Regions from separate parts of the Arthrobacter sp. KKT183 genome, predicted to be linked through region 3. Evidence: predicted binding sites of a transcription regulator. Region 3 holds the regulator's gene; each other region holds the start of a gene.
What was found. The regulator LexA, encoded in region 3, represses DNA repair genes until DNA is damaged. The targets are predictions, from matches to a motif close to TCGAACANNTGTTCGA.

Region 1 (7,895 bases), 600 kb from region 3:
TTGGATGAGCTTGTGGGCGCACCGACCACAGGGGATCCGCGAGTTCACCTGCGCCCGATCGACATGGGTCGCGGAACGGTGGTTCCGCTTACCCGCAGGCCAGGCGGCATTCAGGCCTACAAGCACGTGTTGCATGCCGAAATGGCGCTGGAGGAGCCGGACCTCAAGGTACATGAGGGTTACGAGTGGCTGTACGTACTGAACGGGAACCTGCGGATGGTCCTCGGTGAGCTCGACCTGGTGTTGCCCGCCGGTGAAGCGGTTGAGTTCGACACCCGGGTGCCGCACTGGTTTGGGAAGGCTGACAGGCATGCGGTGGAGTTCCTCAGCCTGTTTGGCCGTCAGGGGGAGCGGCTGCATCTTCGGGCGAAGACGACGTAAGCGCAGCTTACCTGGCGTCGGTGCGCCGGGTGATGCGTGCGCAGCAGTGAGGTCCCTCGGGGTCAGGCGTTACCGCGTGTGTGACGTCGCCACTGCCTTCGAGTGCGCCGGAGAGAAGCGCGCCGTTCATTCCGCACACCACCTCCGAATGGCTGCGCGACAGTCGATGGAAGGGGCAGTTGTGCAACAGGAAGCCACCATCTCCGTCCGGATGCGGTTCGTAGCCGGACGAATCAAGCACTCCGTCGATGCTGCCGGCTTTCAGGCCAAGGCGACGACCGGCGTCGTACGCGGTTTTTGACAGCGCAGGCTGGATGGCAACGTTCTCGCGAATGGAAGCTTCGATTGCGGCCGCCATCAGCTCGGCGGCGAGGTCGTAGCGGCGGTCCGGAACCGATGCCGTCACCTCTGCATGAGCAAGCTGATATAGCTTTGCCGGTCTGCCTGACCCCGGTCCGCTACGTTCACCGAGTTTCCGGAACTCCACGTTGAGGAGTCCTGCATTCACCAACTTCTCCAAGTGGAACAGCAAGGTACTGGACGAAAGCCCGGTGAGTTCTGCCAGCTGGTTTCGGGTCATTGCTTCGGCGTTGCGCTGGAGGGTTTGGTACACCTCGCGTCGGACAGGGTCACCAAGGGTTGCTACCGACTCCAGCCGCTCATCAAGGTTGGCGTGTAGGCGCAGCGTGGCATCTGATGCGCCGCGACCTGAGCGGGCTGCCGGGCCTGGATTGCCCTCGAAGTCAGACATATGCCGAGCCTATCTGGAGTTTGTTCACCATTGACTTCTTCAGTGTGCGCTTCTAAAGTCAACAATACAATATTTAGAAAGAGGGACGCCATGTCATCGCATTCAGAGGTTGCGCTCCGGCTGTTGGAAGACGACATTGAGCAGGACAGCTCTGTCGGGGCTATCGATCTGCCAGCAGTGAGGTTGGCGGTGGCCGACTTGCTGCGTGCGCTCGGGCGGGACGTGAATGATCCGCACCTCAGCGATACCCCGCGCCGCGTGGCGGGCGCTTTCGAGGAAATGCTGACACCCCGGACCACCTCGTGGACTACCTTCCCGAATGACGAGGGGTACAACGACCTGGTGCTCGTAAAGAACATCCCATTCAATTCACTGTGCCAGCATCATCTGTTGCCATTCAGGGGAATCGCGCATATCGGCTATCTGCCGGGGGAACGACTTCTCGGTCTGTCCAAACTGGCGCGGGCACTGGAGATGTTTTCACGTGACCTTCAGGTGCAGGAGCGGCTCACCAAGCAGGTGGCGGACTGGCTGTTGGACCTGCTCAATCCGCGTGGAGTCGGTGTGGTGCTGGAGGCAGAGCACCTGTGCATGTCGTTGCGCGGTGTGCAGAGTGCCGGTACCACTACCCGGACGGCGACGTTCTACGGCGACCTCGCAGTCGGGGGCCCGCTACGCGACCAATTTCCAAACTAACGCTTCTGCCCGAATCAACGCTTCGTGGCACCGCGCATTCGCAGGCCACCCCACCAGAAGAGAGAGTATCCATGGACAACACCAGTTTCCCGGCATCTGATGACGCAATGGTGATCATTGGGGCAGGCCTGACGGGCGCGACGGCGGCCGCAACTTTGCGCGAAGAAGGCTTCACTGGTCCTGTGGTCCTCGTTGGGGCGGAAGGTCAGGCGCCCTATCTGCGTCCGCCGCTGTCGAAGGGATTCCTTGCCGGCAAGGAGAGCGAGGAGTCACTCCTGCCCTATCCCGAGAAGTGGTACGCAGAGAACGACGTCGAACTCCTCACCTCGGATGAGGCGGTCAGTGTGGATCCCACCGCCCGTACTGTTGCTTTGTCGAGCGGCCGTTCGCTTTCCTATGGTCGGCTCCTGCTCGCCACGGGCGCTGCTCCCCGGCAACTTAATGTGCCAGGTACCGACCTCGAGGGGGTGCACTACTTCCGTACGAAAACGGATAGCCAGCGTCTTCACTTAGAGTTGGCAGGAGGTGGCCGTCACCTCGTGCTTATCGGTTCCGGCTGGATCGGTATGGAGGTTGCCGCAACTGCACGGGAACTCGGCAATGAGGTCACCTTGCTCGGGTTGGAAGAGGTCCCGATGAGTGCGGCGATCGGACCCAGGCTTGGCACCGTCTTCATGGATCGCCATAGTGAAGCTGGTGTTCAGTTCAGGCTGCCGGCTTCGGCGAAAGAGATCAGGGGTGACGATGCAGGCCGTGTCACTGCAGTAGTGACCGATGCGGGTGAAACCTTGTCCGCGGATCTTGTTGTGATCGCCATTGGCGTGGTGCCGCAGACGGCGCTTGCAGAGGAAGCCGGGCTTACCATCGGGAACGGTATTCAGGTCGATTCGGGGCTGCGGACCAGTGCCGAGGGCATCTTTGCAGCTGGGGATGTGGCCAGCGCGCTGCATCCTGTCACGGGCCAGTATGCCCGCAGTGAGCATTGGGCAAACGCTATTAGCGGCGGGAAAGTGGCCGCACAGTCGATGCTCGGCCGAGACGCTGTGCTGGACGACATTCCGTACTTCTACACAGACCAGTTCGATCTGGGCATGGAGTATTCCGGCTACGGTGCCCTGACAAAAGATGCGGACGTGGTGGTCCGGGGCAGCCTCGAAGATCGCGAATTTGTTGCCTTCTGGCTCCGCGAGGACCGGGTGGTAGCCGGCATGAACGTCAATGTGTGGGACGTGCAGGAGGAAATTCAGGATCTCATCCGGAGCGGCAGGGCTGTGGACCGGGCTGTGCTCACTGATCCGGACTCGGACTTGAAAACTGCCTGATGGGGGAGCAGGATCCGAGGGCCGCCTGATCTGGAATCGACGCCTGCCACGTGCGCTCGCGGTTCTGTCACCTCTGCCACGCGCTCGGGGCACAGTTGACTTGGCGGTGCTGCGCTCGCTCAGACGCCGGCTACGGCGGCATTTCCGCTGATCAGGGTGGTGCCGTACCGATGCTCGTGGACACGTGACTGACCGTGTCTGCAAGTTGGTTGTGGATGGCTTGTTCTACTTGCCAGTAGCGGTTGCGTCTGGGTGTTCGTTGCGGGTCGTGGTATTTGGGTGGTCTGAACCAGGGGATTCCGTTGACTGATTCGACTGTCCAGTTTCCTTCGTGGATCTGGTGGTGGTGTCGGGTGCAGAGCAGCACGCCGTCGCTGATGGTGGTGGTCCCGCCTGCAGCCCAGGGAATGATGTGGTGGGCTTCGCACCAGGTTGCGGGCGTGGTGCAGTCGGGGAACGCGCACCCCTTGTCCCTTGCCACGAGCGCCCGTCGCAGATGCGGTGGGAAGAGACGTTGGGCACGGCCGATGTCCAAGACCTGCCCCTTCCCGCCGAGGACGAGCGGGAGGATGTCGGCATCGCAGGCGAGCTTGCGGATGCTGCGGGCACTTATCTGTTGGGCGAAGACCGAGTGCCCGTCATGTCCGCCGTGCCCGTCGTGTCCGCTGTCTGTCAGGTCTTTGAGGAGGTCGCGGTAGTTGATGGTGACCATTACCTGGGGTCGGTGTCCTCCGGTCGCTGGAAGACCATCACCTGCCAGTGCGATCCGGCATGCTGAGACGAGTCCGTCGAGCAGGTTCTGTTCACGGGTCGGCTCGTCGGGCGCTGAAACGGTGCCCTGAGTTCTGGGGTTGGTGGCGGTGTTCATGACGGTGATGAGGTGTTCGTATTGTTCGTCGGTGGCGCCGATTTCCATGAAGTGCAGGCCGTGGCGCCTACCGCGCAGGAACACACCCTGGCGTGCGCGGAGGGTCTTCTCGGTGGGCTCGGTGCCGTCCTGGTCGATGATGTCTTCCCAGCGTTGGGCGAGGACCCGCAGGACGTCTTCGTCGGACTCAACGGCCTGGCGGACCAGGTGCTCTTCCATGGCATCCAGCTCACGGCCGGTCGCGACGGTGGAGACCCGGTGTACGGCGTTGGCGATGATGGTGGCGGCACGGCTGCTGACCGCTCCGGCACTGGTGGCTTCAGCCAGCACGCCCAGGGTGGGCACGAGCGCGGCGCCTGGCCCGGGAACTTCGGGCAGGACGTCGTGTCCGAGGCGTAACCGGCGGTTGGCTTCGGAGCGGCTGATACCGATTTTCGCCCGCAAATAGTCCGCAGTGTTCTTGTACGGATCTAGGGCGTCAACGGTAGCGAGTTGGTGGTCCTCAGCGGCACGGGCAACCACAGTCTGCAAGTGATCGACCAGGTTGGAGAGCTGCTCGACCTCCACCAGGGTCACCGCGGCCTCCTGCGGGCTAAGCGTCAGGTATGTCGATTCCAGCTGCTGCGCAAAGACCTGTAGGTCCGAACGCATTCCATCCAGGAGAGACGTGTCCTCCGGGCGGGGTTCGAGCAGTGCGACGGCCATACCCAAAATTTTATCGAACACGTGTACTAACCGCGACCGAAAACCACCAATGTGCAGGACAAGTCAAACCGACTTATCCACACCCCGGCGTGGGGGTAGGCCCCCTGCTCAAGCCGCACGCCGCTCGACTGGCACAATCCCGCCAAACCCCACTCAGCCCAACGCGCGCTCCAGCACGAAGTCCGTTTCCACGTTCCGTCCAAGCTGAAACGTCTTTGCCCCCACGCGGGTGAATCCGTGCTTCTCATAAAATCGGACTGCACGGGCATTGCGGTCATTGGTGCCGAGCCAGATTCCCTTCGCGCCGGTTCCCTTCGCCGCGATCTCCAGTGACGCTTCCATGAGGTGCGACGAGGAGCCCTGTCCGTGATGCGACGGGTGCACATAGAACTTGCTCAGCTCGATGGTCGGGAAAAGCGAGAGAGAAGACCGCACCTGCTCGTCCTTGGGAAGTCCTTTGACCAACGTGCTCCAGGCAAGAAGGTGGCCGTCCTCCCGCAGGCATAGCAAGATCTTGTCAGGGTCCGCTATGTGCTGGGTGAACCGTTCCTCGGAAAGCTCTGATGCGATGAAGTGTGCAATGTCGTCGGGGTGCGACGTCGGTGGACAAGCGAGCGGGAAGGTGACGGCAGCCAGGGTGGCGAGGGGGCCGGCGTCGTTCGCGGTGGCATGGTCAATAACAACGGTCACGAAGTCAGGGTAGCGCTGATCGCCGGCCGGAACATCGATCCTGTATCGGAGATGACGAGGCCGCCCTCGAGTGTGACTACCCGCTCCGCTCGCTCCCTCACGCTGGTTGAGCTCGGCACGAGTTACAGCTTCCGGTCACTGGCCCGCGGTCCGCATGGTGAAGCGCTGGTCCTGGGCACGGACGGCTCGCTGCACGTGATTGACCCTGAGACCGCCGAGGTGACCAACAGTTTCCCGGTGATTGGGGAGTGGGAGGAACCGCTCGAATGGCAGCAACCGCGACCAACCATCTTTGTCGAAGACCACACTGCCTACATCACCGACCCGTCAACCAACTCCATCCATGCAGTTGATGTGGAATCCGGGGAAATCACCGGAACCGGTGAACTGAAGCAGACTCCGAACGAGCTGACCGCCGTCACCGGATGACCTGAGTAAATCAGGAGGACCCCGTCGCTGTGATCGATCAGCGGCGGGGTCATTCGCGGGTCCACGGCCGGGCCCACTGCGGGTCCACGGCCGCACGCTGGCCTAGGATCGGAGGACCGTCTCTGAGCTGTGCCGATGCTGAGGCGTACTGACCGTCCGGAAGGCTGGGATGCAGGTGTTCCCTCGAACAGCGCACGCTGTCGGTGTGCCCTCCCGACATTTCCTCAGTGCCATTTCGGTGGCCGTGTTGGCGGCGGCATTGATTCCGCTGGCACTTTTCGGACTGTCCGACGACGACGGCACCGCCAACTTTGTCGGCTGGACTTTGCCGCTGGTGCGCGTGCTGGTGCACCTCACGAGCCTGACGGCGATTGCACTGTTGTGCGTTGGCGTCCTGTTACCCGCAGGCAACCCCCAAGGCGACGACGCCGGTTCGGAAGTTCTCGCCCCCTTAGCCGTGCGGCTCGGGAGGCGGGGGAGTGTGGCGGCGCTGGCCGCCGTCGTCGTGTGTGGGTTGTTCCTGCTCTGGACCTACTTCGACGTGCTGGGTGAGGGCCCGTTGCAGGGGGCAGGGTTCGCGGACTTCGGGGTCTTTCTGGATCAGCTCGCGTCGGGGCGTGCGTTGATTGCGCAGATCGGATTCCTGCTGGCCAGCGCTGTCATGGCGGGGTTTGCTCGGACCTCCACTGCATTGAGAATGGCACTGTTCCTGGCCGTTGCGGGCACCACTACGCTGGCCCTCGGCGGACACGCCGCTTCCGAGTCGGGGCACGGTCTCGCGATGTTCAGCATGACCGGGCACATAGCGGCAGCATCGGTGTGGGTCGGTGGGCTTGCGGGTCTCGGATGGCTGGCGCTGTACCGGGTTGAGGTGCTGCACGCCGCGGTGAAGCGGTTCAGCCGCGTCGCGCTGATCTGCGCAGCGGTGGTCACTATCAGCGGTGTGGTCAGCGCACTCGTGCGGGTACCGGACCTGACGGTGCTGCCTGGTTCCCTGTATGGCCTGGTGCTGTTGTTGAAGGTGGTTGCGCTGGGAGGGCTGATCGGGTTCGGGGCGTTGCACCGCCGTCGTCTGCTTGCGGGAACCACATTCAGCTGTGCCGATTTCGGAAGGCTGGCGGCCGGTGAACTGGTGGTCATGGGCGCTGCGTACGGGTTGGCGGTTGCGCTGGTGGGGCTTGAACCGCCGTTGTAGATTCGGCCCGGACCGGCGCTCGCAGGGTCCCGGAACTCCTGCTCAAGGGGCAACCGCGTGACCGAGGATGTGCGCAACGCGCGGGGCCAACGGCTGAACCGAGAACCCGAAGCGCTCGTTGTCCCTGATGTCGAAGCCGGCGGCGCTGATTGCTTGCAGCGTGTCCCGGTTGGGGTGGCAGCCGCCGGCAGCTCGTTGCCACAGGGGTGTCATCACGTCCTCGAGGGCAGCGAGGACTTTCCGGTCCGAGCGGACGTGCTCGTAGAAGGCCAGAATCCCGCCCGGGCGCAGCACCCTGCGCGCTTCAGCCAGTGCAACAGCCTGGTCCGGCACGCTGCACAGTACGAGGCTCGCGACAACAGCGTCCGCACTGCCATCCTCAGCCGGAATGCTTTCGGCCGTGCCGGTGACCACTCGAACGGGAACCGGCGCACCGGACGCCCGGCGGATGGCGATGGACCTGAGGTGATCGTCCGGTTCGACCGCCAGAACCTCGGTGACCGTGCGCGGATAGTGTGCGAAATTCGATCCCTCACCGGCACCGATCTCGACCACAACACCGGTCAAGTCCGCCAGGAGCGCGCGGCGGTGTTCATCGGCGCCCCTGCGGTTCATTCCCTCCACAGCCCGGGCATAGGCACGCGCGAATCGGGGATGTTGGAGTTCGGCGGGGCCCGACTGGAACGGAACGGTCATTGGCCCACTGTGGAGCCGCGGTGAGCTGGCGTCAAGGGTCTTAGAGCTCCGGCACACACGGCCCTGCGCCGAGCTTCGCCAGACCGGCAAGATCCCCGTCTGCGAGGGTGGTCAGCTCCCGGGTCTCCTCATACATGAGCTGGTTCGGATCATCCACGTGGT
Region 2 (7,895 bases), 1.6 Mb from region 3:
CTGGCTTTTTGGCTGATCATCGCCGCTGGGGTTCTCAACTTCATCACCACCCTGATGGGATCAGGCACCACGGGTGGGCCGGCGGGAGCAGCTGCAATCGGTGTCGGCATCGGGATCGTTGTCGGCATCCTTACCACCGGCGTATACGTACTGCTGGCCGTCTTCATCCGCAAGGGACACAACTGGGCACGCATAACCGCCACTGTTCTTGCGGGTATTTCGGTTCTGCTCATGATCATGAGTTGGGTGACGCTCGCCGCGCTGCAGGGCAACGCTGAAGTCCAGGCGCAGCTGGGTGGGGAAAGCCTGCAGCCAAGCGGATTCTCCATCGCGCTGAACGTGCTCGTGGTGCTGCTTGGCGTCGCCGGAGTTGTGCTGTGCTGGCTCAAGCCGTCCAACGCCTACTTCAAGCGGCAGCAAATCACGCACTAGCGCGCAGAAGCTTGCTGGACCGGCCCTACTGGGCCGCGCGGGCGCTGGAACCGGCATCAAGATCCGGATCCTGCGCCCGCTGTGCGTGGTAAGCGAGGATCTGCAGCTCCGTGGCCATGTCCACCTTGCGCAGCTGCACCCGGTCAGGAACCTGCAGCACTACCGGCGCGAAACTCAGGATGCTTGTCACCCCGGCCGCAACAAGTTCATCGCACAACTGCTGTGCAACGCCCGCTGGTACCGCGAGAACAGCCATATTGGCGCGCGTCCTGTGAAGCACGGTTGCCAGATCCTCCACTGGGCTGACGCGCAGCCAGCCGACCTCCGTACCGACGATCATCTGATCTGCGTCGAACAGCGCGACCACCTCGAAGCCCCGCGACTGGAACCCCGAGTACCCGGCGAGCGCACGCCCGAGGTTTCCGGCTCCGACGATGGCCACCCGCCAGTCCTGGGTCAGTCCCAGGGCTGTGGAGATCTGGCTGTTCAGGTACTGGACGTCGTAGCCGACACCCCGCGTGCCGTAGGAACCCAGGTAGGAGAGGTCCTTGCGGAGCATGGGCGAATTCACGCCCGCCGCGTCTGCCAGTTCCTCCGAAGACACTCGTTCAATCCCCTCCGCCAGAAGGGAGTTGAGGGCGCGCAGATAAATGGTCAGGCGGGCGAGCGATGCAGGCGGAATTTGCCTGCCCTGCTGATCGCTCGCGGCGGACCGTAATCCGGGAAGCTCCGACATGGTCACTGGTTCATCTCTCCGTTATTTGTTCGCCGGCGGCCTGAACTGCTCCGCCCGCCCGCCGGAGGATGACGGCGGGATAGTCCCACTTTAGGTCCCTGGTGGAAGCCCTCAAAGTCAGGAGGGCGCTGAGCACAACGGCTCAGATGAGTAGCCTGCGCAGGCGCGCTTCGTCGATTGTCCAGAAGTCCCGCTGGACCCCGTCGAGAAGCAGAACCGGCACCTCTTCCGAGAATCGTTCCAGCAGATCGGCGTGATCGGCAATCGACTCTTCCCGCCAAAGCACGCCCAGTTCGGCAGCCACGCGGCTCACTGTCTCCCGGGCGGCGTGACAGAGGTGGCAGTCCGGCCTCGTCACCAACACGAGGCCCGTGCTCCATTCCGCGACAGGCGGTTGGGTCTGCTGAGTCATGGTCCACAAGCTTACTGGCCGCGGGCTCCGTGCAGGTCGCCATTACGGAACGCCCTCGAAGCGTGAAAAATCGGCTGGTTGCTGTGGGTGTCCGCGGACACGCTGAACGCCAACCAGTGATTAGACTCGTGCTATGTCCGCAGCCAGCCTCCGACCCGCAGTCGAGCCCGGGTCTTCCACGGAGACTGTGCCTGCCGAATCTTCTCCGCTGGGCGGACCGGCCGGGGAAGCAGCATTTTTCGACGTCGACAACACGATGATGCGCGGCGCCAGTCTCTTCCATGTGGCGCGCAAGATGTACCAGCGGCGGGCTTTCACGCTTCGTTTTGCCGCAGGGCTGGCCTGGAAACAGCTGCGCTTCGTGATGCGCGGCGAGAACATGACCGACATCCATGCTGTCCGTGATGCCGCTCTTGCCTTCGCTATCGGCATTGCGCATGAAGATGTGCTGGCCCTTGGCGAAGAAGTCTATGACGAAATGATCGCGTCGAAGATCTGGCCGGGAGCGCGTGCCCTCGCGGAACAGCACCTCCGCAACGGGCGCCGCGTCTGGTTGGTCACGGGCACTCCCGTCGAAGTGGCCAGCGTGATCGCCAACCGGCTTGGGCTCACGGGTGCACTCGGCACTGTGGGAGAGGTCTCTGAGGGCTTCTACACAGGCAAGCTCGTGGGTGAGTTCCTCCACGGGCCGGCAAAGGCCACGGCCGTCAACGAACTTGCCGGGAAAGAGGGCCTGGACCTGTCCCGCTGCTGGGCGTACAGCGATTCCTACAACGATGTGCCACTGCTCAGCATTGTTGGCCACCCGGTCGCTATCAACCCTGACCATCGCCTTCGCAAGCACGCCCGTGACTCCAACTGGCCAATCTATGATTTTCGAAGCGGCCGCCGTGCGGCAACATTGGGGCTCAAGGCAGCAACGGGAGCCGGTGCGATCTACGGCCTGTGGCGCGGCTTCACCCGCATGAGAGGCTAGTCCTTAAATGCAAAACCGGTCCGCCTCACTGGCGGACCGGATGCGATGCTACTTCTTGTTGCGGCGCTGGTGGCGGGTCTTGCGAAGCAGTTTGCGGTGCTTCTTCTTCGCCATCCGCTTGCGGCGCTTCTTGATTACTGAACCCATAGAGTCCTCACAAACTATTCATTCCGGTTCCGGACAACCTCTACCGCATGAACTGCGGCAGGGGCGTTCGAATCTGACAAAAGACGCACATCGCGGTGACGTACATCATGCGGCCGCACATACGACCGTCTACGCAAAACGCTTCTTAACAGAGTACCCGCTCAGACCGGTCTTCCTGACCGGCACCATCCGCGACCCTAGCCTGTACCCGACTCACCCTCCACGGATGCGGAGCGCAGATACTGTTGCACAGCGGATTCGGGCACCCGGTAGGAACGCCCGAACTGAACCGCCGGCATGTCCCCTGAGTGCACCAGCCGGTATACGGTCATCTTCGATACCCGCATCACTTCGGCAACTTCCGCAACTGTCAGGAAGCGCACGTCGGAGAAGTTGCTGCCGCTCGCCATCTCACCACTGTCCTTTTCTCTGGAGCTAACCCTGAGATGGGCGCCCACCGCACTTGATGGAACGCCGGACGGCGTGTCGCCTTGAGACCTGAGGATTATCCGTCTAAGGAGATACTCTAGTGGTTCCTGTGACCAAAGTGAAAGCACGCCACGGTCACGAAACGCCACCCTGACGACGACGGCGCGAACCTCTCGCGAGATCGCCAAGCACCGATGCCGTAACACCCCAGCCCATGCAGGCGTCGGTCACGCTCTGGCCGTAGGCAAGTCTGCCTCCAGCTGTCACATCAAGTTTCTGCGCGCCCTCTACGAGGAAACTTTCCAGCATGACGCCGGCTATGGTGCCGGAACCGGATACTGCATCCGCAAGTTCCCGGGCGACGTCCGCCTGCCGCCGATGGTCCTTGCCACTATTCGCATGGCTGGCATCCACGATAAGGCGCTGGTTCTGACCTGCCGCAGCAAGCGCGGCAGAGGCGTGCGCAATGTGGGCGGGGCTGTAGTTCGGGCCGTCGGATCCGCCGCGAAGGATCAAATGGGTGTCCGGGTTTCCGGTGGTCGAGACGAGGGCTGCGCGTCCGCCCTCATCGACCCCCAGGAAGGTCTGCGGTGCACCTGCGGCAGCGCAGGCGTCGAGTGCCACCCTGACGCCACCGTCGGTTCCGTTCTTGAACCCCACGGGCATGGACAGGCCGGAGGACAGCTGGCGGTGGATCTGGCTCTCGGTGGTCCGGGCGCCGATTGCACCCCAGCTGATCAGGTCCGCAATGTATTGGGGGCTGATCGGCTCGAGGAACTCGGTGCCAAGTGGAAGTCCCAGGGCGGCAACCTCTTGAAGGAACCTACGGGCCGTTCGCAGGCCGGCGGCAATATCATGGCTCCCATCCAGGTGCGGGTCATTGATCAACCCTTTCCAACCCACCGTGGTGCGGGGCTTTTCGAAGTATGCCCGCATAACCACCAGCAAATCTTCGCGGTGCATTTGCGCGGCGTCAGCCAGCATGCGCGCGTACTCGATACCGGCGTCGGGGTCATGGATTGAGCAGGGACCGACGATGACGAGCAGGCGATCATCCACGCCATTGAGGACTGCCCGGATTTCTTCGCGCGAGCGGCGGATTGATGCTGCAACGTCGGAACTGACAGGGAGTTCAGCGAGAACTGCGGCGGGCGTGGGCAGCGGATCAATGCTGCGGACATTGAGATTGGAAGAGGCTGAAGTAAGGGTTTTCATGGTCCCAGCTTTCGAAGGTGGTTCTCCGGCGGGGCTGTCCTACAGAACCCGCCGTGGAAACGACGAAGGGCAGGAAACGTGTCCTGCCCTATTGGCTCTGAAGGTGTTGGTCAGCGTGTCAGGCCGCAGGCTCCTCCAGAGCCAACGCAAAATACGCATACCAACGGGTTGTCATGAAACGAGGTTAGACGGCGCCAGCTGAATTGTGAACTTTGGTATCGGTATGTGACGGCTGACGCTGAAAGTTCTCCAACGCTGAAAGTTTCCCACATCCCCTTTCTTTCGAAAATATATTCTAATAGAATGAAGTATGAGCCTGACAGCCGCACTCGACGCCCTCCCCGGCGAACGGCTGCGCGCTCTCCCAGCCTTCGGATTCGATGATCCGGCCGGTTGCTCCGAACCTTCGATCAGCGAGCTGAAGCAGCTCCTTGCCGCGTACACCTCGCGTTTGGTGGCCGAGTTCGCGGGAATGGGACAGGATAAACTCGCCGAGCATTTGACCGGAATCGAGGATCTGTCCCGGACGGTCGAGTACCTTCAGCTCGTTGCGGCAACGGCAGTGGATCGCAGCAGCGCCGCAGCGGGCGGCAAGCCCACCGACACCAACAACACCACGACCGACGACGACGGGACCCCCACCGGTGGTGGTGTCGGTTTCGCGTTCGGTTTGTCCGGTCAGTCCGGTGGGCGTTCGGCCTACCGGTGCACCGCCGGATACCTGCAGGACCGGCTACGGATCAGCAGAAGCGAAGCCAACCGCCGGCTCCGCCTCGGCGCGAAACTCATCCCCCGCACCACACTCACCGGAGAACCCCTACCCGCCGCCTGTGCACACCTCGCAGCGGCGGTCTCAGCCGGAGTGGTGTCCGGCAAAGCAGCCACCATGATCAGCAGCGCACTGGACCGCGCACAGTTCACCACCGAACCAGCCGTGCTCAACACGATCGAAGCCCAACTCACCGCCAGCGCCACCCGCTTCGATCCCGATTTCCTCACCAAACTCATCGGCCGCGTCGAAGCACACCTGGACCCCGGCGGACCGGAACCGAGCGAGAAGGAACTCACCGCCCGCCAAGGCGTATTCCTCCGCGGCAAAAAACGCGGCCTCCACCTACTCGACATCGCCGCCACCGATGAACAATACGAATACCTCACCACCATCATGAACACCGCCACCAACCCCCGAACCACCAACCCCGGAGACAGCGGAAGCGACGCCAGCACCAGCGGCGGAGCGGGTGGCGACGGCCACACCAGCGACAGCAGCACCAACGGCGAAGCGGGCGGCGAACAGTCCGAAGCACCCGCCGAGACCAGGACACGGGCACAGCTGCTCCTGGACGGACTCGTCGGAGTCTGCCAGATAGCCTTGGCCACCGACAAGCTACCCGCCACCGGCGGGCAGCGGCCGCAGGTACTCGTGACCATCGACTACCAAACACTCCTCGGCGGCCTCGAAACCCGCACCGGAGTGTTTTCCCCCGCCACCGGTACGTCCACCGGCACTTCTGCTGGCCCATCCGCCACCGGACCGTCGACCGGCGCCTCTTTCTCCTCAGCCGGCGGCGCTTCGCTCGCCTACACCGGGCCCGTCAACGCACGCACAGCCCGCAAAATCGCCTGCGACGCCGACATCATCCCGGTCGTCCTCGGCGGACAAGGCGAAATCCTCGACCTCGGCCGCACACAACGGCTCTTCACAGCCAAACAACGCAAAGCCCTCATCGCCCGAGACCAAGGCTGCGCCTTCCCCACCTGCACCATGCCCGCCCACTGGACCGAAGCCCACCACATCCAACCCTGGTCACACGGCGGAACCACCAGCACCGACAACGGAATACTTCTGTGCAGCCACCACCACCATCTGATCCATCAAAACGAATGGACCATCCAGATACGGGACCGCCTCCCCTGGTTCATCCCACCCCCACACCTCGACCCACACCAACAACCCCAACGCAACCACTACTGGACACTCTGCTGAACAAATCGCGCGCACTTAGCCGGACGTCTCAGGCAGCAGGGACAGCTGAAACGACTAGTGCCGGCGAGCCCAAATCCCCGCGCCCTGAACAGTCAGCAGGTAAGCAGAAGGCCGTGGGCACGGAGCACCCACGGCGGCTACTCCTTGCGGCGGCGCAGCTTCGGAAACTGGGACAGAAGGTCGGCAGCGCGTTCGGCAGCTCTGCCGACGGTCCGCCCGAACGGTTGAGCGCCATCGATGGGAGTAACGCCCGGCCCTACTGAGACCAGCGCATCGAGTTCCGGTTCCAGGACGGCTGGCGGGAGCGAGGAGTTGACCTTCTGAGCGGGCAACTGGAACTCGGCAAGCCAGGAGGCAACGGTGAGCAATGGCTCCGGCTCGAGTGAATAAAAGCGCTTCTGGCCCTGCGCCCGCATGGTGACAAGCCCTGCTTCCCGCAGAACTTTGAGGTGCTTCGAAACTGTGGGCTGGCTCACTTCAAGCTCTAGCACCAACTCACCCACCGCTTTGTCCCCGTCCCGCAATGAGCCCAGAATCTGGCGGCGGGTGGCTTCGGCGATGACCCCGAACACATCATCCATGACCATCCCATTACCATATCCGTATATGTCGAAAGCGGCATCCCTCGGTTTCCCACAGGGGTTGCTGGCAGCAGCCGTGCGTCAGCCAACACCATCCAGAGGGTCAATCGAACCAGGTCAATCGAACCAGGGATCCAGCCCGTGAAGCGGAAATACGGCTTTGCGTGTTGCCATGATCGACCGGTCCAAATTCTCGTTTGGGTCAAACCCGGCTTCCCACGACTGCCACCAGGTGTCAGAGCCATCACCCATTAAGGAAGGTGCTTCGCGACCAAAGCGCTCGGCGACATACGTCCGCCACGGGGCGGGTACCGGCGTCGTCAGTGTGATGTCGGCACCGGCTGCCACCGCCGTAAGGAGGGTCCACGAGCGCGGCACAACCGAAGTGATGTTGTACCCGCCGCCACCGGTCGCGATCCAACGGCCGTCACAGTGCTGCGAGGCGAGATCGCGAACCGCTACCGCTGCGGCATGCTGGGCATCGACGGTGATGCGCAGGTTGGTGAGGGGATCGTCCACGTGACCGTCGCAACCGTGCTGACTGACGATCACCTCAGGCGCGAATGCGGCGGCCAGCTGCGGCACAACGGCATGGAACGCCCGCAGGAATCCGGAATCCCCGGTGGTAGTGGGCAGCGCGACATTGACCGCGTACCCGGAAGCCGACGCACCGCCGATCTCGTTTGGGAATCCCGTTCCCGGAAAAAGGCTCATGCCGGTCTCGTGAAGCGAGATGGTCATGACGCGTTTGTCATCCCAGAAAATCTCCTGGGTCCCATCTCCATGATGAGCATCGACGTCGATATAGAGCACGCGTTTCACACCGGCATCCAGCAGCCGTTGGACCGCTGCAGCGGCATCGTTGTAAATGCAGAACCCGCTTGCCCGGGCCCGGCCGGCATGATGCATTCCCCCGCCGAAGTTCACGGCATGCTGAACGGTGCCGGACAGGACTGCATCAGCTGCAGCAAGAGAACCGC
Region 3 (7,895 bases):
TCAGCCCACGGGTCTGATGGCTGGGGGACTGGACGAGTTGCAGGAACTCGCGCTCGTGCAATTGCGGGAGTCATGCCGCCTGGCGCTGTCCGAATCGAGTTCCGACGGGTCCTCCCAGTCGGCAGACGGTGGCCGCCAGATGGCACGCTCACGGCTGTTGGTATTGCTCGAATTGTCCGAACGGATGGTCGCAGCAGGTGGCGCGGGCGAAGTGCTCTGGTCGAGTCGGCCAAGTACCTTTACACCGGGCTCCGGTTACTCCGCGGCTGATGACTCCTCGCCTGCCACGATCAGCATTGCGCCGCTGTCGGTTGCCGGGCGTCTCAGGCGGGGATTGTTCGAGGACCACACGGTTGTGCTCACGTCAGCTACGCTCGCAATCGGCTCGGAGTTCGGACCGGTTGCCGGGTCCCTCGGTTTGACGGGCGAGGGAGCGCCGTCATGGACCGGCGTGGACGTTGGCAGCCCATTCGACTACCCCCGACAGGGTGTCCTGTACGTCGCCAAGGACCTGCCCAAACCGGGCCGCGGGACTTCCGGGGAACAACTTGATGAGCTGGAGGCGCTCATCAAAGCCTCCCGCGGAGGAGCGCTGGGACTGTTCTCCTCGCGGCGTGCGGCGGAGGACGCTGCCGACGCGTTGAGGGACCGGCTCGACGTTGAGATTCTCTGTCAGGGTGAATCTTCCATGTCCGCGCTGGTGAAGCAGTTTTCAGAGGAGCCCGACACCTGCCTGTTCGGCACTATGTCGCTGTGGCAGGGCGTCGATGTGCCTGGAACTGCCTGCCGGCTTGTCACCATCGACCGCATACCGTTTCCCCGACCTGATGATCCACTCATGACTGCGCGGACCCGAGCTGTCGCAAAGGCCGGAGGCAACGGATTCATGAATGTTTCCGCTACCCATGCCGCCGTTCGTCTTGCGCAGGGAGCCGGCCGTCTCATCCGCTCCCACGATGATCGAGGCATGGTGGCAGTACTGGACTCCCGGCTGGCAACCGCGGGCTACGGCGGCTTCCTCAGGGCTGCGCTACCGCCGTTTTGGTCGACGACGGACCGCGCAACGGCGCTCGGGGTCCTCTCCCGGCTCGCTGAGACGCAGCGCGCCTAGCACCATGCCGCGCGCCTCGGTCAGAGCGCACGCATCACCGAGACAACTTTGCCCATGATGGTGGCGTGGTCACCGAGTATCGGCTCGTAATTGGTGTTCTGCGGCAGAAGCCAGGTGTGACCGTCACGCTGCCGGAAGGTCTTCACTGTGGCCTCATCATCGAGGAGTGCTGCCACCACATCGCCGTTCTCGGCTGTGCTCTGCTGGCGGACCACTACCCAGTCTCCGTCGCAGATCGCTGCATCAATCATGGAGTCACCTGAAACACGCAGCATGAACAGATCGCCGTGCCCGACGAGCTGCCGGGGCAGTGGCATGACATCCTCAACAACCTGATCCGCCAGAATAGGACCTCCGGCTGCAATCCGTCCGACCAGCGGGACCATTGCCGCGTCGACGGCCGACGATGCCCGCGCAGGTTCCTCCCTTTCGGCGGAGGAGGGCAGCGCACGCGGTGTGCTGTCACCGAGCGTGAGAGGAAGCAGGATTTCCATCGCTCGCGGGCGCTTGGGATCGCGGCGGATGTAACCCATGCGTTCCAGCTGTGAAAGCTGGTGCGTGACGCTGGACAGACTCGCAAGCCCTACGGTGTCACCGATCTCGCGCATTGAGGGCGGGTAGCCGTGCGCAGCTACGCTGCGCTGAATTGTCTCGAGAATTTTTGTCTGACGTGCTGTCATTCCCTTTGGCATGGCCCTGCCGCGCGGCCTTCCGCGTCCGCGCTTCGCATCGGGCGAAGGCACCTCTGCCATGTCCTTTGCCGCACTGAGATCTGCCACGAGATGCATCCCTTCCTCCGGCCGGGCCCGGACTGCCGGCTCGCCAACCATTTTTGTCAGTGGCGGGTGATGAGCTGGTTTGTGAAGCAGCCGGACCGTCACCCTTGACAGCAACGCTAGGGGAGGCGGGACGTGTTTTCAAACATTTGTTCGAGTGAGTCTCGACAATATTAGTTTACAAGTGCTAATAATAAGTGCAGAGGAATAGAACACAGCTTCGAACAAAGCTGTGGGAGATCCACACAACGAGAAAGGTGGACGCCATGTCTACGCTCCATATCGCAGGATCAGCTTCCGTACTTCACCCAGAGGACCGTGAGAATAACGGGCCGGCTGCGGCGCCGCGCCTTCATCTCACCCGTCGCGGCTGGGTGGTTCTGGTGGCAATTCCGGTCGCATTGCTTGTTGCCGTACTGCTGGTGGTTGCTTCGTTCTTCACCTCCCAGGCGCAGGCAGCGACAGCCGGCGGTGACCTCACGGACACTGTCCGGGTCAGTGTTGCATCGGGGGAGACACTCTGGGCTCTTGCTGCCGAGTACGCGCCGGAACGTGATCCGCGAGCCGTCGTTGAGGAAATCGTCGAACTGAATGTTCTAGGCTCGTCGACCGTGCAGGCCGGGCAGTCGCTTCATATTCCGGTTGGAAATCCATAAGGAGCGGATCTGCTTCCGCACAGCGGTAGGCGCGCTGATTCTTCACAGGTTGGCTCGTAACAGTTCGCCCGGCTTCAGCGGAATTCTTCGTGGCGGATGGGGCGGCCTTAAACTCTCATGGTGACCGATCCGCTAGAACGCCTTAACAGACTGCCGATCCGCGAGAATCTGCGCGGCCTTCGACCATACGGTGCGCCCCAGATCGATGTGCCCATTCTGCTGAACGTCAATGAGAACACCCATGGCGTTCCGGAGGATGTTCGCAGTGCAATTGTTGAAGCAGTCGAGGGCGCCGTGGCGGGGCTGAATCGCTACCCTGACCGGGAGTTCACCGTGCTTCGCGAACATCTCGCCACGTACCTAGGGCACGGACTCACCGCGGACAACATCTGGGCGGCGAATGGATCCAATGAGGTTTTGCAGCACGTCCTCCTCGCGTTCGGCGGACCGGGCCGGACTGCGTTGGGATTTCCTCCCACCTACTCGATGTATCCGCTGCTCGCAGGCTCCACCGGTACTGGATACCTGACAGGTTCGAGGGATGAATCCTTCGACCTGGACGCTCGTACCACCGCCGGCGAGGTAGCCGCCACGGGCGCAAACATTGTCTTCCTGTGCAGCCCGAACAACCCGACCGGCACAGCGCTTCCCCTGGAGGTGGTTTCCGAGGTCTACGATGCAGGCGAAGCGGCGCAGGCAATCGTCATTGTGGACGAGGCGTATGCAGAGTTTTCCCACTCCGGCACTCCGAGTGCGCTGGAGCTCCTGCCCGGCAGGGAACGGCTTATCGTCTCGCGCACCATGAGTAAAGCCTTTGCGCTGGCCGGAGCCCGTCTCGGGTACTTGGCCGCAGCGCCGGAAATTGCGGATGCGCTTCGGCTCGTGCGTCTCCCGTACCACCTGTCGGCGATTACGCAGGCCACGGCTGTCGCGGCGCTGACCCATTCGGCGAAGCTGCTCGCCAACGTGGATGAGATCAAGCGGCAAAGAGACCGCATTGTGTCCGGGCTGACGGGGATGGGTCTGCCCGTTGCACCTTCGGACTCCAATTTTGTGCTGTTCGGAGGGCTCGATGATCCGGGCGCCGTCTGGCAGGACCTGCTTGATGCCGGGGTTCTTATCCGGGACGTCGGGATTCCGGGCCACCTTCGGGTGACCGCCGGAACGCAGGAAGAGACCACAACCTTCCTGAAAGCCCTCGAATCTTTGATCCGGCCGCGTGTCTCCTAAACTGGACCGGGACGCACATGCGGGCCCGCCGCCCGTCTCGCTGCCGAAACAACCGTAAGGACCATCCATGACCGCGGAAGCTACTGCCAATCGCGCTGCCCGACGTGAGCGGACCACGAGTGAGTCGTCGGTGTTCGTCGAGGTCGATCTAGACGGCACCGGGCGCTCGGAGATCAGCACGTCCGTGCCGTTCTACGACCACATGCTGACGGCCCTGGCAAAGCACTCATTGATCGATCTCACCGTGAGGGCCACCGGCGACACCCACATCGATGTCCACCACACTGTGGAGGATGTAGCAATCACATTCGGTGAGGTTCTGCGCGAGGCTCTCGGCAACAAGGCAGGTATCCGGAGGTTTGGTGAGGCAACTGTGCCCCTGGACGAAGCTCTAGCCAATGCCGTCGTCGACATTTCCGGGCGCCCCTATCTGGTTCACTCGGGTGAACCCACAGGCCAGGAGTACCACCTCATCGGCGGACATTTCACGGGATCCCTGACGCGCCATGTCTTCGAGGCGATCACCCTGCACGCCCAGATTTGCCTGCATATGACGGTCCTTGGCGGCCGGGATCCGCACCACATCGTCGAGGCCCAGTTCAAGGCTTTCGCCCGCGCCCTGCGCGCCGCGGTTGAACCGGACCCACGGGTGAGCGGAATCCCTTCCACCAAGGGAGCGCTATGAGTGCGCCGAAAGTGACGGTTCTCGACTATGGTTCCGGGAACATTCGTTCGGCGGTGCGGGCACTGGAACACGTCGGCGCTGAAGTCACGCTGAGTTCAGCGGCTGATGATGTCCTCAACGCCGACGGGCTCGTCGTGCCCGGTGTGGGAGCGTTTGCCGCCGTCATGCAGGGCTTGAAAGAGGTTGACGCGCTGCGCATGATCGGCCGTCGTGTTGCCGGCGGTCGCCCCGTCCTCGGAATCTGCGTCGGGTTGCAGATCCTGTTCGAGGAGGGCGTGGAACACGGCGTACGGACCCAGGGCATGGGGGAGTGGCCAGGTACGGTCGAACGGCTCAAGGCGGAAGTTGTGCCGCACATGGGCTGGAACACCGTCGAGGCCCCCGCCGGGTCGGTGCTTTTCGAGGGCATTGCTGAAGAGCGCTTCTACTTCGTTCACTCCTACGGTGTGCAGGAATGGAACTTCGACGTCACCCAGCCGGCTATGCGGCCGCCGCTCGTCACCTGGTCCACGCACGGCAGCCCGTTCATTGCCGCGGTGGAGAATGGCCCACTCTCCGCCACGCAGTTCCACCCCGAAAAATCCGGCGACGCCGGTGCGCAGTTGCTGCGTAACTGGACCGGCAGCCTTCGCTGATCCATGTGGAGCCTGATTCTCATGGGACTGGCGGGGCTGCTGATCGGCGGCGTCGTTTCATTCCATCGCCAGCAGATGCCCCGCGCGCTCACCATCAGCTTCGGCGTTCTCGCCGTCCTGGCGCTGCTCGCCGCGTACCTGCTCACCCTGACCCCCTAACTGTCCGGCTGCGCCGGCACCGATCTTAAGAACAAAGGAAGCGAATGAGTCCCTTCACCGAATCGCCCATCCTCGAACTGCTCCCTGCGGTTGACGTGGCCGACGGCCAGGCCGTCCGGCTGGTACAGGGAGCGGCCGGCAGCGAAACAAGTTATGGCGATCCACTCGATGCCGCACTGCAATGGCAGAACGACGGCGCCGAATGGGTCCATCTCGTTGACCTGGACGCGGCCTTCGGCCGGGGATCAAATCGCGATTTGCTTGCCCGCGTCGTCAAGGAACTGAGCATCAAAGTGGAGCTCTCCGGCGGGATCCGGGATGACGCGTCCCTGGACCAGGCGCTCGAGCTCGGAGCGGAGCGGGTAAACCTCGGCACCGCGGCCCTGGAAAATCCCGTGTGGACAGCCAGCGCAATTGCCCGCTACGGCGACGCCGTGGCCGTCGGTCTCGACGTTCGTGGCACCACCCTGGCTGCCCGCGGCTGGACGGAGGAAGGCGGTGACCTCTGGGAGGTACTCGCCCGCCTGGATGATGCCGGCTGTGCTCGCTATGTCGTGACTGACGTGACCAAAGACGGAACGCTTCGGGGTCCCAACCTCAAGCTCCTCCGGGAGGTGCTCGAGAAAACCGAGCGGCCGGTGGTGGCATCCGGCGGCATCTCCAGTTTGGATGACCTTGCCGCGCTCCGGCAGTTGGTCCCCGATGGGCTTGAAGGCGCCATTGTAGGAAAGGCCCTCTATGCGGGCGCCTTCACACTGCCGCAGGCGCTCGACGTCGCGGGGCTCCCGGAGCGCTAGCCATGGCAGAGCGGAGGCTTCCTGCCCACATCGAAGCGGCGCTGAGCGGTAACATCACTGACTCGGCAGGCCGCGCCTGGGAAGGAAGGGATCTTTCCGGCGGCGGGAACCCGCTGCACGCCTTCGACAAGGACGACGGCGCGGTGCCGGCGGTTTACGCCGCTGCCCTGCAGGCTCTGGTGCACGGCGCCGCTGATGAGGCCGCAGTGCTGCGGGCGCTGACGGAAATCCGTGTCTTCGTACCGGTGATCGCGCAGCTTGGCGGCCCGGAAGCTGTTGATGATGTCACTGCAGGCCCGGGGCACCGGCACCATGAAGGTGACAAGGAAGCCGACATGGCGCTGGTAACCATCAAGGCGCCGGACGGGCGGAGCGCCCTGCCGGTCTTCACAGCCACAGCGCACCTCCAAAGCTGGCATCCGGAGGCCAGGCCCGTTGCGGTCTTCGCCTCCCGGGCAGCCCTGGCCGCGGTGTCCGAGAAAGCTGAACTCATGGTGGTCGATCCGGGCGCAGAAGTGACATTCGTCGTGCGCCGCCCCGCTCTCTGGGCGCTGGCGCAACAGGGCCAATGGTCGCCGTCGTACTCTGATCCGGACCTGGCCCGCCTCGTGGGGAAGGCGGTCGTTCCGGGCGGGAGCATTCGCAGGGTCGAAATCGCGCCCGGGGGAGGAATCTCAAGCCGCACCGCTGGCGGTAAAGTGGTTGGAGGCGGCGGTGCCGGTCCCGAGTTGCGCCTGACCCTCGTACTTGAGGAAGGTCTCTCACAGGAGGACGTCCGCTCCACAGCGGCGGCGTTCCAGGACCGCCTCCAAAACCTGCAGGAGTTTGTCGAGCGGGTGGACTCGCTCGAAATCCGGCTCACGCGTTGATCTTCCAGGCGGTTGGGCCCGCGTGAAAGATGAAGAACGTTGAACTTTGCCGTTTACCGGGAGCTGCTCAGGATTGTCCCGGTCCGCCGACTGCTGATCGTGGGAATGATCGCACGTTTCCCCCACTCTGCCGCAGGGGTGCTGCTTACCCTCCACGTGGTGCAGACCCTCGAACGCGGTTATGCCGAGGCGGGCGCCGTAGCTGCAGTGATGACCATCGGTATCGCCGTCGGTGCGCCCTGGCGCGGCCGGCGTGTCGATACAGCAGGGTTGCGGGCCGCGCTGATTCCATCGGTGATTGCCGAGGCGGTGATCTGGTCGGTGGCGCCCCACCTGTCATACGAGTGGCTGCTGCTGGCCGCGCTCGTTGGCGGCGTCTTTACTCTTCCCGTGTTCTCCGTTGTCCGGCAGTCTTTGGGTGTGCTCGTGAGCGGCACCTCCCGCCGGACGGCTTTCACCCTCGATGCGGTGGCCACCGAGGTGATCTTCATGGGCGGACCGGCGCTAGGGGCTGTGCTCGCAACGCAGGTGTCCACGGTGCTGGGACTGACTGTTGTGGGCTTCTCCACCGCCGTGGCGGGGATGTTCCTCATGTGGTTCAACCCGCCGACACGCAGTACCCAGCCGGGAGCCGTCGGTGCCACGCTGTCCGGAGCGCAGGATGATGCAGCGGCCGTGGAAGTGTTGGTGGCATCAGCTCCAGCCCACGTCAGTGAAGCGTCAGCAGAACTCGTTCCCGGAGCGCGGCCGGCCCGTGCTGCACGGGCGCGGGCGCGGATGGCGCACAGTTTCGCCTGGCTCACGCTGCCGGTGGCCGTGGTCATGATCGTGGCCGCCGGTGCCGGCCTTGTCCTTGCCGGCACGGATGTCGGCATCATCGCGGTACTGGAAGCCGATCAGCGGGCCTTCGAGCTGGGCTGGGTCTTCCTCGCCTGGTGCTCGGCGTCCGTTGTGGGCGGCCTCGTCTACGGTGCCAT
Region 4 (7,895 bases), 470 kb from region 3:
GCCCTTGGGCAGGTTTCGCAGCGCCCGCGCCATGAAGCCTGGATCGATTCGTTCGACGACCAGACCGGGAAACGCCGAACCACCGCCGCGCAGACGCGTGAGCGCCCGAACTGTTTTGCCCAGGGGCACGCTCAAGGTAGACAGACCAGACATGGTGTCTAACTTATCGCGCTTTCGTTGCCTACCCGGTATGGCGCCCGACAGTCCCAGCGCCAAACTAGACTGGGTCGGTGACTTCCACCATTTCCCTTGGCGGTGCCGCCCTGCGCGTTGGCGTTCTCGCAGTGCAGGGCGACGTACGCGAGCACATCCGGGTGATCAAATCCTTGGGCGGAGAGGCGTCCGCCGTCCGGCGCCCCAGCGAGCTGGAGCAGGTCGAGGGCGTTATCATCCCCGGCGGGGAGTCGACCACCATGGACAAGCTGACCCGCGCGTTCGGGCTCGCCGAACCGCTGCGCGAACTCATCCGCGAAGGGTTCCCGGTCTACGGGTCCTGTGCGGGAATGATCATGCTCGCGGACACCATTGCTGATCCCTCCGTTGACCTGGCGGGCAATCCCCAGCAGACCATCGGGGGCCTGGATATCGTGGTCCGCCGCAACGCCTTCGGCAGGCAACGCGAGTCCTTCGAGACGGACCTCCCGTTTGAGGAACTGCCTGGGAACGGCTCCGACGTCCACGCGGTGTTCATCAGGGCCCCGTGGGTGGAGAAGGTAGGGGAGTCGGTGAAGGTCCTCGCACAGGTCGAGGCGCCGGATACGCCGCCCGCCGAGCACGGTGCCCACACTGGGCGTGACAGTGCCAGGGCACAGCCGGTCGCTAGGATTGTTGCAGTTCGCTCAGGAAACCTGCTCGCCACGAGCTTCCACCCGGAAGTGACCGGTGAGCATCGCATCCATGAGCTTTTCCTATCGTTGATCGCACAAAGAAGGGCAGAGCATGTCGGGGCACTCTAAATGGGCTACCACCAAACACAAGAAGGCCGTGATTGACGCCAAGCGCGCCAAGTCTTTCGCGAAGCTGATCAAGAATATCGAGGTGGCGGCCCGCGCCGGCGGCGCTGACCTGGCGGGCAATCCGGCCCTCGAGCTTGCCGTGCAGAAGGCCAAGAAGACGTCCGTTCCCATCGACAACATCAACCGGGCGGTCAAGCGCGGCGCTGGGCTCACCGGCGAAGTCGTCGACTACTCGGAGATCATTTATGAAGCGCGCGGACCCCAGGGTTCGGCGCTGCTCATCGAATGCCTCACGGACAACAAGAACCGTGCAGCCTCGGAGGTCCGGGTCGCCATTACCCGAAACGGTGGATCAATTGCTGATCCCGGATCGGTCGCCTACCTGTTCGCGCGCAAAGGCGTAGTCTCCCTGCCGAAGAAAGACTTGTCGGAGGACGATGTCCTGATGGCAGTCCTGGACGCAGGCGCTGAAGAGGTGAAGGAGTCGGGTGAATCATTCGACGTCCACTCCGAGCCCACAGACCTCCGCGCGGTCGTCGCGGGTCTCGAAGAAGCCGGTATCGAATACGAGACCGACGAGGTCGAGTTTGTCCCGTCGATGCAGGTTGAACTCGATGCGGACGCCGCACGCAAGTTCCTCAAGCTCGTGGACGCGCTCGAAGAGCTCGACGACGTCCAGAACGTGTACTCGAATGCGGAGCTCGGCGATGACGTGCTCGCTGAGCTGGAGAGCGACGATTAGTTTCCGCTCCGCCCATCTTGGGGGACACCCGTGACACTGCGGGTCATGGGTGTTGACCCGGGGTTGACCCGCTGCGGACTTGCCGTGGTCGATGTCGAACCGAACCGGCGCGCCACTCTGGTGGCGGTCGGTGTGGTCGGTACGCCGGCTGACCACAGCCTCGATCGCCGCCTGCTGATGATCGCCGAGTCAGTGGATGTGTGGCTGGACACGCACTCACCGGCGGTGCTCGCCGTCGAACGCGTTTTCAGCCAGCTCAACGTCAGCACCGTCATGGGTACCGCTCAGGCTTCGGGCGTGGTGATAGCGGCGGCGGCGAGGCGGGGCATTCCGGTAGCGCTTCACACACCGACCGAGGTCAAGGCGGCAGTGACGGGTAACGGCCAGTCTGACAAGGCCGCAGTGACCAAGATGGTGACGAAAATCCTTCGCCTCGCAACGCCGCCCACCCCTGCCGACGCCGCTGATGCACTGGCACTTGCCATCACGCACGCCTGGCGAACCGGAACTACGTCCTCAGCCCGAAGCCAGGGTGGGGTTGGCCAGACCGCAGCCCAACGGCTGTGGGCGGAAGCGGAAGCGAAGGCGCGTCAACGGCGATGAACCTACTCCCGGGTAGTCTGCGTGCCGGAGTACATCGGTGTGGCGGCGCCGGATAGTCCGCGCCGGGACGTACGCTGATTCGTAGATATGTTCGGTGATATTCGTTTCGATTCTCAGCATCTGGAGCCCAGCGCATGATCAGTTCTCTGACCGGGACCGTAAGCCATGTGGGCCTGCACTCGGCCGTACTCGACGTCAACGGGTTCGGAATGCAGGTACAGGCAACGCCCCAGACTCTTTCCACCCTCCGGCTTGGCAACCAGGCCAGGCTCAACACCTCGCTGATAGTCCGCGAGGATTCCATGACCCTGTTCGGATTCACGGATGCTGACGAGCGTGAGGTGTTCGAGACACTGCTGGGCGTCAGCGGCGTAGGCCCACGGTTGGCGCTGGCGGTGCTCGCGGTGTACGCCCCGGCGGCCATCCGCACCGCCGCATCGTCCGGGGATGACAAAGCATTCAGCAAGGTGCCGGGGATCGGCCCCAAGGGCGCGCGACGCATTGTGCTTGAACTCGCTGACAAACTCATTCCGCTTGAGACGGATACCCCAACTACAGCTTCCGGCGCCTGGCAGTCACAGGTTCTCGCCGCGATGATGGGTCTGGGCTGGTCGGAAAAGGACGCCGGCTCAGCCATCGACGCCGCAGTGAAGGATTCTCCAGAGATTGCGGCATCTGGGGATGTCGGTTCGATCCTGAAGCTCACACTGCGCAGGCTGGGCCAGGATGGCGCCCGCAGCTCGGCACGGGCTTCGGTGAACTGATGACAGATCAGGAACAGCCCCTTGTCTCGCCGGCCGTGGATCCGGAGGACCGGGCGGTCGAGGCAGCCCTGCGGCCGAAGAACCTGGATGATTTCGTCGGTCAGGCAAGAGTGCGCCGCCAGCTGTCCCTCGTCCTCGAAGCATCCCGGATGCGTGGCCGCAGCGCGGACCATGTTCTCCTTTCCGGACCTCCCGGGCTCGGAAAGACCACCCTGGCGATGATCATCGCCGCGGAGATGAATGCGCCCCTCCGCATCAGTTCAGGCCCCGCCATCCAGCATGCCGGAGACCTCGCCGCTATCTTGTCCTCGCTGACCGAGGGGGAGGTGCTCTTTCTCGACGAGATCCACCGCATGTCGCGCCCTGCGGAAGAAATGCTGTACATGGCAATGGAGGACTTCCGGGTAGACATCATCGTGGGCAAAGGGCCGGGCGCAACAGCGATTCCGCTGGATCTGCCACCTTTCACCCTGGTCGGCGCCACCACCCGCGCCGGGCTGCTGCCGGGTCCGCTGCGCGACCGGTTTGGATTCACCGGCCATCTCGAGTTCTACTCCACGGCGGAGCTTGAGCTCGTTCTCCGGCGCTCGGCCATGATGATGGACATGCGGGTCAACTCCGCAGCCTTTGCTGAGGTAGCCGGACGTTCCCGCGGCACCCCCAGAATCGCGAACCGCCTCCTCCGGCGCGTTCGTGACTGGGCACTTGTGAACGGCGTGGACGTCATCGATGCACGGTGCGCCGAATCCGCTCTGGATATGTACGAGGTTGACGCCAAAGGACTCGACCGCCTCGACCGGTCTGTGCTGACGGCGCTTGTGACAAAGTTCAATGGAGGGCCGGTGGGACTGTCCACTCTGGCCATTGCAGTAGGGGAAGAACCCGAGACCGTGGAAACGGTCGCCGAGCCGTATCTCGTGCGCGAGGGGATGCTCGGCAGAACGCCGCGCGGGCGAATCGCCACAGCAGCTGCGTGGGAACATCTGGGTCTGGTCATGCCTGCATCAATCGCAGCAGCCATGCCCGAAGGACTTTTCCCGGTCTACGAGGATGATCCCGTTTCCGGGGTCGAAATGGCGCTCGGGAGCGAAACGGAATGGAGCCGCAACAGCGGCTAGTGCGAAAGTTGAGGCCCATTCCCCGTAGACTGTTCTGACGCGTGGCGCAGCGCACGGTCAAAGCTCTGGAAACACTGCTGGCTTAATAGTCAGGCAGTGCTCCCGCGGACCGCGCGCAGCCGCGGAACTTCAGCGTCGGAATCACCTGCACCGCAGCCGACTGTGCTGACCAAATATAGGAACGGATCTTCTCTGTGCTCGCAAATGTAGTTGCCCAGACCACCGAGCAGACGGGTGGCGGGTTTGACATCTTCAGCCTGCTCCTCCCGTTGGCTCTCGCCTTTCTGATCTTCACCATGTTCCGCAAGCAGCGGAAGATGAAAAAGCAGGTCGCGGAGCAGCGCACCCAGATGGTCCCGGGTACCGAGGTCATGACCAACTTCGGTCTCTTCGGCACCATCGTTTCCCTCGACGAGGACAACAACAAGGCCCTTATCGAGCTTTCCCCGGGTGTTACCGCGACCGTTCACTCCCAGACCCTGAGCAAGGTGGTCGCCCCGGAACCGGTGGTCGAGGAAGAGCACAGCGTTCCCGACGACGCCTCCTCACTGACGGACCCGCTCAGCGATGCTGACCGCCCGCTTCGCGAAGAGACACCGGAAGAGTCAGCCGAGCGGCTGAACAGGGAAAACGCGCGCGACCGAAACGACAAAGACCAGTAACCTGCGACACGGCCGTACTCCTTCGGCCCGTCACGTCTCGAATTCCAACACCCAAAGGATTCACGCACCATGGCACGAACCGGCCCAGGCTCCGCCGCCAAACGTACCCTCGTATGGCTCGGCGTAGTCTTTGCACTCCTCGCCTTGCTGCTCGGCGGAGGCTCGCTGTGGAGTAACGCCAGCTGGGCACCGAAGCTCGCCCTCGACCTCGAGGGCGGTACCCAGATGATCCTCGCACCCGAGGTACAGGGCAGCAGCGAGGAAATAACCCCCGAACAGCTTGACCAGGCGGTCGAGATCATCCGGCAGCGCGTCGACGGCAGCGGTGTCGCCGAGGCCGAGATCAGCACGCAGTCGGGACAGAACGTCATTGTCGCGCTCCCGGGCATCCCTGAACCGGAGACGCGGGAACTGATCCAGGCATCGGCCCAGATGGAGTTCCGGCCCGTGCTTTTCGGAGGCCCTGGGCTTGCCCCGGCGGCTGAGACGCCGACGCCCGAAGACCAGCTTCCCACTCCGAGTGCCGAACCGACTGGTGCCAGCGATCCCAACTGGATAACCCCCGAGCTTCTGCAGGAGTTCGAGTCGACTGACTGCACCAGTCCGGAGGCACTTGAGCCTGCAGTCGAGCCGGCTCCCGCCGACCAGCCGATGGTTGCCTGCGAGCCGGACACACAGGGGAAGTACATCCTCGGTCCGGTCGAGGTTCGCGGCACTGAGATCGAGTCAGCCGATTACGGCATGGCGCGCAGTGCCCAGGGCCAGACCCTGAATGAGTGGGTCGTCAACATCGACTTCAACGATGAGGGTACCGAGACCTTCCGCGAAGTAACCGAGCGGTTGTTCGCCATCGGTCCGGGAGATCCACGGAACCAGTTCGCCATCGTGCTGGACGGCGTTATTGTTTCAGCTCCCACCACCAACGCAGTGATTCCTGACGGGCGTCCGCAGATCAGCGGCAGCTTCACGGAGGAATCGGCAGCAGCTCTCGCAGAGCAGCTGAAGTACGGTGCGTTGCCCATCAGCTTCGAAATTCAGAGTGAACAGCAGATCTCCGCCACGCTCGGAGCCGACCAATTGCGACTCGGTCTGATCGCCGGCGTGATCGGGCTGGTTCTCGTCGCTGTGTACTCGCTCTTCCAGTACCGGATGCTCGGCCTGGTGACGATCGCCTCGCTCGTGGTGGCCGGGGTGCTTACCTACCTGGCAATCTGCATCCTCGGCTGGACAGAAAACTATCGGCTATCCCTCGCCGGTGTAGCGGGGCTGATTGTCGCAATCGGTCAGACAGCAGACTCATTCATTGTGTACTTCGAACGCATCAGGGATGAGCTCCGTGACGGCCGTGGTCTGGTCCCGGCTGTCGAGAACGGGTGGCGGCGTGCCAAGCGAACCGTACTGGCGTCCAAGGCCATGAACCTTCTCGCCGCCGTCGTGCTGTATTTCGTGGCCGTCGGAAACGTGCGCGGTTTCGCGTTCACGCTTGGATTGACGGCAATCGCCGACCTCGTTGTCGTGTTCCTGTTCACCCACCCGGTAATGCGACTGCTCGCCATGACCCGGTTCTTCGGCGAGGGTCACCGCTGGTCCGGGCTTGATCCCTCGCGACTCGGCGTGCTTCCGCTGTACCGCGGAGCCGGCCGGGTGCGGCACAAGCCGGTAGAGCGGCCCGCAGTTGAACTGCGCGGCCGGAACAAGGCCGCTGCGGGTGAAGCTGAGCGGCGCATGACTATTGCTGAACGGCGCCTGGCTGAACAGCAGAAGGCCGTTGAAGAACAAAAGACCGTCAGTGCGCAAGCACGCGGAACCAAGGAAGGGGACAACCGATGAGCCGGTTCAGTTTTGCCGAATTCGGAAACGAACTGTATTCCGGCAAGCGGTCCTATCCCTTCGTTGGAAAGCGCAACCTGTGGTTCATGATCGCCGGTGTGGCGATCTTGCTCTCGCTGCTGGTTCCGGTGATCAAGGGTGGGTTCAACCTGGGCATCGACTTCCGCGGTGGGTCAGAATTCACCGTCTCGAATGTGCAGGACACTTCCGTCGCCGCGGGCGAACAAGCCGTCACCGAGGTGGTGCCGGAAGCGGTTCCGCGGGTAACCAACATTGCCCCGGAAACCATGCGTATCCAGACGGAACGACTCAGCGATGACCAAACCCTGAGCGTGCGTGATGGGCTGATCGGCGCCTATAACGTCACGGAGGAAGACGTCACGTCCAACTTCGTGGGGCCCACCTGGGGAGAGGATGTCAGCCGCCAGGCGATCATCGGTCTGGTTGTCTTTGTGGCTCTCGCCGCGGCGCTGATGGCGATCTACTTCCGCACCTGGAAGATGTCGGTTGCGGCAATGGCGGCGCTGGTGGTGGTGATGGTGACTTCTGCCGGCATCTACTCGCTCAGTGACTTCGAAGTCACTCCATCGGCAGTCATCGGCTTCCTGACGATCCTGAGCTATTCGCTGTATGACACAGTCGTGGTCTTTGACAAGATTCGGGAGAATACGGCAGATCTGGAGGTGTCCAGCAAGCGGACCTTCGGAGAGCAGGTCAACCTGGCGGTCAACCAGACACTTGTCAGGTCGATCAACACCTCCGTTGTTGCCGTCCTGCCAGTCGCTGCAATTCTTTTCATCGGCGCGATGCTGCTCGGCGCGGGCACCCTGCGGGACCTTTCACTGGCGCTTTTCGTCGGTATCATCATCGGCACGCTGACCACCGTGTTCGTTGCTGCTCCCATGTACGCGATGCTTCGGATGAACGAGCCTGACATCCGCAAGCAGGAGAAGCGCGTAATGCACCGCCGCTCCCTCGAAGCCAAGGAAGCTGATACCGCTCCGGCGTGACCTCGCTGCGTTGCGGCGCACACCGAGACAACGGCCCGGTACCTGCGAGGTGCCGGGCCGTTGGCGTTCCATCTTCCGGAAGCGGCACTGATCTCTACGCGGACGGCAAAACGTGCACGGGATGCCGCGGACGGCGGATAAACTTGGAAAGGCAGCCGTGAGTGTGGGATGTTGTAGCCTTACCCGTCCGCGGTGGGGATGACGGAAGTC

Region 1: ACZ2GY_RS03165 (HNH endonuclease signature motif containing protein) is a predicted target of LexA. The motif match lies at 4,737-4,752, and genes of this name have one in related genera.
Region 2: ACZ2GY_RS13370 (HNH endonuclease signature motif containing protein) is a predicted target of LexA. The motif match lies at 4,630-4,645, and genes of this name have one in related genera.
Region 4: ruvA (Holliday junction branch migration protein RuvA) is a predicted target of LexA. The motif match lies at 2,381-2,396, and genes of this name have one in related genera.

What each region holds. Positions count from the first base shown of each region.
Region 1 covers NZ_CM145770.1:635,835-643,729, forward strand. Annotated here, with positions in the region: gene ACZ2GY_RS03145 (helix-turn-helix domain-containing protein) at 1-381, shown strand, start outside; gene ACZ2GY_RS03150 (helix-turn-helix transcriptional regulator) at 389-1,132, opposite strand; gene folE (GTP cyclohydrolase I) at 1,223-1,828, shown strand; gene ACZ2GY_RS03160 (NAD(P)/FAD-dependent oxidoreductase) at 1,900-3,150, shown strand; gene ACZ2GY_RS03165 (HNH endonuclease signature motif containing protein) at 3,302-4,723, opposite strand; gene ACZ2GY_RS03170 (GNAT family N-acetyltransferase) at 4,877-5,413, opposite strand; gene ACZ2GY_RS03175 (hypothetical protein) at 5,393-5,842, shown strand; gene ACZ2GY_RS03180 (copper resistance D family protein) at 6,048-7,037, shown strand; gene ACZ2GY_RS03185 (class I SAM-dependent methyltransferase) at 7,080-7,733, opposite strand; gene ACZ2GY_RS03190 (matrixin family metalloprotease) at 7,774-7,895, opposite strand, start outside.
Region 2 covers NZ_CM145770.1:2,804,893-2,812,787, forward strand. Annotated here, with positions in the region: gene ACZ2GY_RS13335 (hypothetical protein) at 1-432, shown strand, start outside; gene ACZ2GY_RS13340 (redox-sensing transcriptional repressor Rex) at 458-1,168, opposite strand; gene ACZ2GY_RS13345 (glutaredoxin family protein) at 1,311-1,580, opposite strand; gene ACZ2GY_RS13350 (HAD family hydrolase) at 1,714-2,556, shown strand; gene ACZ2GY_RS13355 (30S ribosomal protein bS22) at 2,605-2,703, opposite strand; gene ACZ2GY_RS13360 (helix-turn-helix domain-containing protein) at 2,901-3,113, opposite strand; gene ACZ2GY_RS13365 (3-deoxy-7-phosphoheptulonate synthase) at 3,268-4,347, opposite strand; gene ACZ2GY_RS13370 (HNH endonuclease signature motif containing protein) at 4,658-6,334, shown strand; gene ACZ2GY_RS13375 (ArsR/SmtB family transcription factor) at 6,472-6,921, opposite strand; gene ACZ2GY_RS13380 (acetoin utilization protein AcuC) at 7,033-7,895, opposite strand, start outside.
Region 3 covers NZ_CM145770.1:1,233,883-1,241,777, forward strand. Annotated here, with positions in the region: gene ACZ2GY_RS05875 (ATP-dependent DNA helicase) at 1-1,111, shown strand, start outside; gene lexA (transcriptional repressor LexA) at 1,132-1,863, opposite strand; gene ACZ2GY_RS05885 (LysM peptidoglycan-binding domain-containing protein) at 2,154-2,543, shown strand; gene ACZ2GY_RS05890 (histidinol-phosphate transaminase) at 2,664-3,773, shown strand; gene hisB (imidazoleglycerol-phosphate dehydratase HisB) at 3,841-4,458, shown strand; gene hisH (imidazole glycerol phosphate synthase subunit HisH) at 4,455-5,093, shown strand; gene ACZ2GY_RS05905 (hypothetical protein) at 5,097-5,252, shown strand; gene priA (bifunctional 1-(5-phosphoribosyl)-5-((5-phosphoribosylamino)methylideneamino)imidazole-4-carboxamide isomerase/phosphoribosylanthranilate isomerase PriA) at 5,297-6,049, shown strand; gene ACZ2GY_RS05915 (SseB family protein) at 6,052-6,918, shown strand; gene ACZ2GY_RS05920 (MFS transporter) at 6,958-7,895, shown strand, end outside.
Region 4 covers NZ_CM145770.1:1,704,971-1,712,865, forward strand. Annotated here, with positions in the region: gene ACZ2GY_RS08170 (MurT ligase domain-containing protein) at 1-144, opposite strand, end outside; gene pdxT (pyridoxal 5'-phosphate synthase glutaminase subunit PdxT) at 231-956, shown strand; gene ACZ2GY_RS08180 (YebC/PmpR family DNA-binding transcriptional regulator) at 940-1,698, shown strand; gene ruvC (crossover junction endodeoxyribonuclease RuvC) at 1,729-2,301, shown strand; gene ruvA (Holliday junction branch migration protein RuvA) at 2,436-3,065, shown strand; gene ruvB (Holliday junction branch migration DNA helicase RuvB) at 3,065-4,183, shown strand; gene ACZ2GY_RS08200 (preprotein translocase subunit YajC) at 4,378-4,845, shown strand; gene secD (protein translocase subunit SecD) at 4,915-6,675, shown strand; gene secF (protein translocase subunit SecF) at 6,672-7,685, shown strand.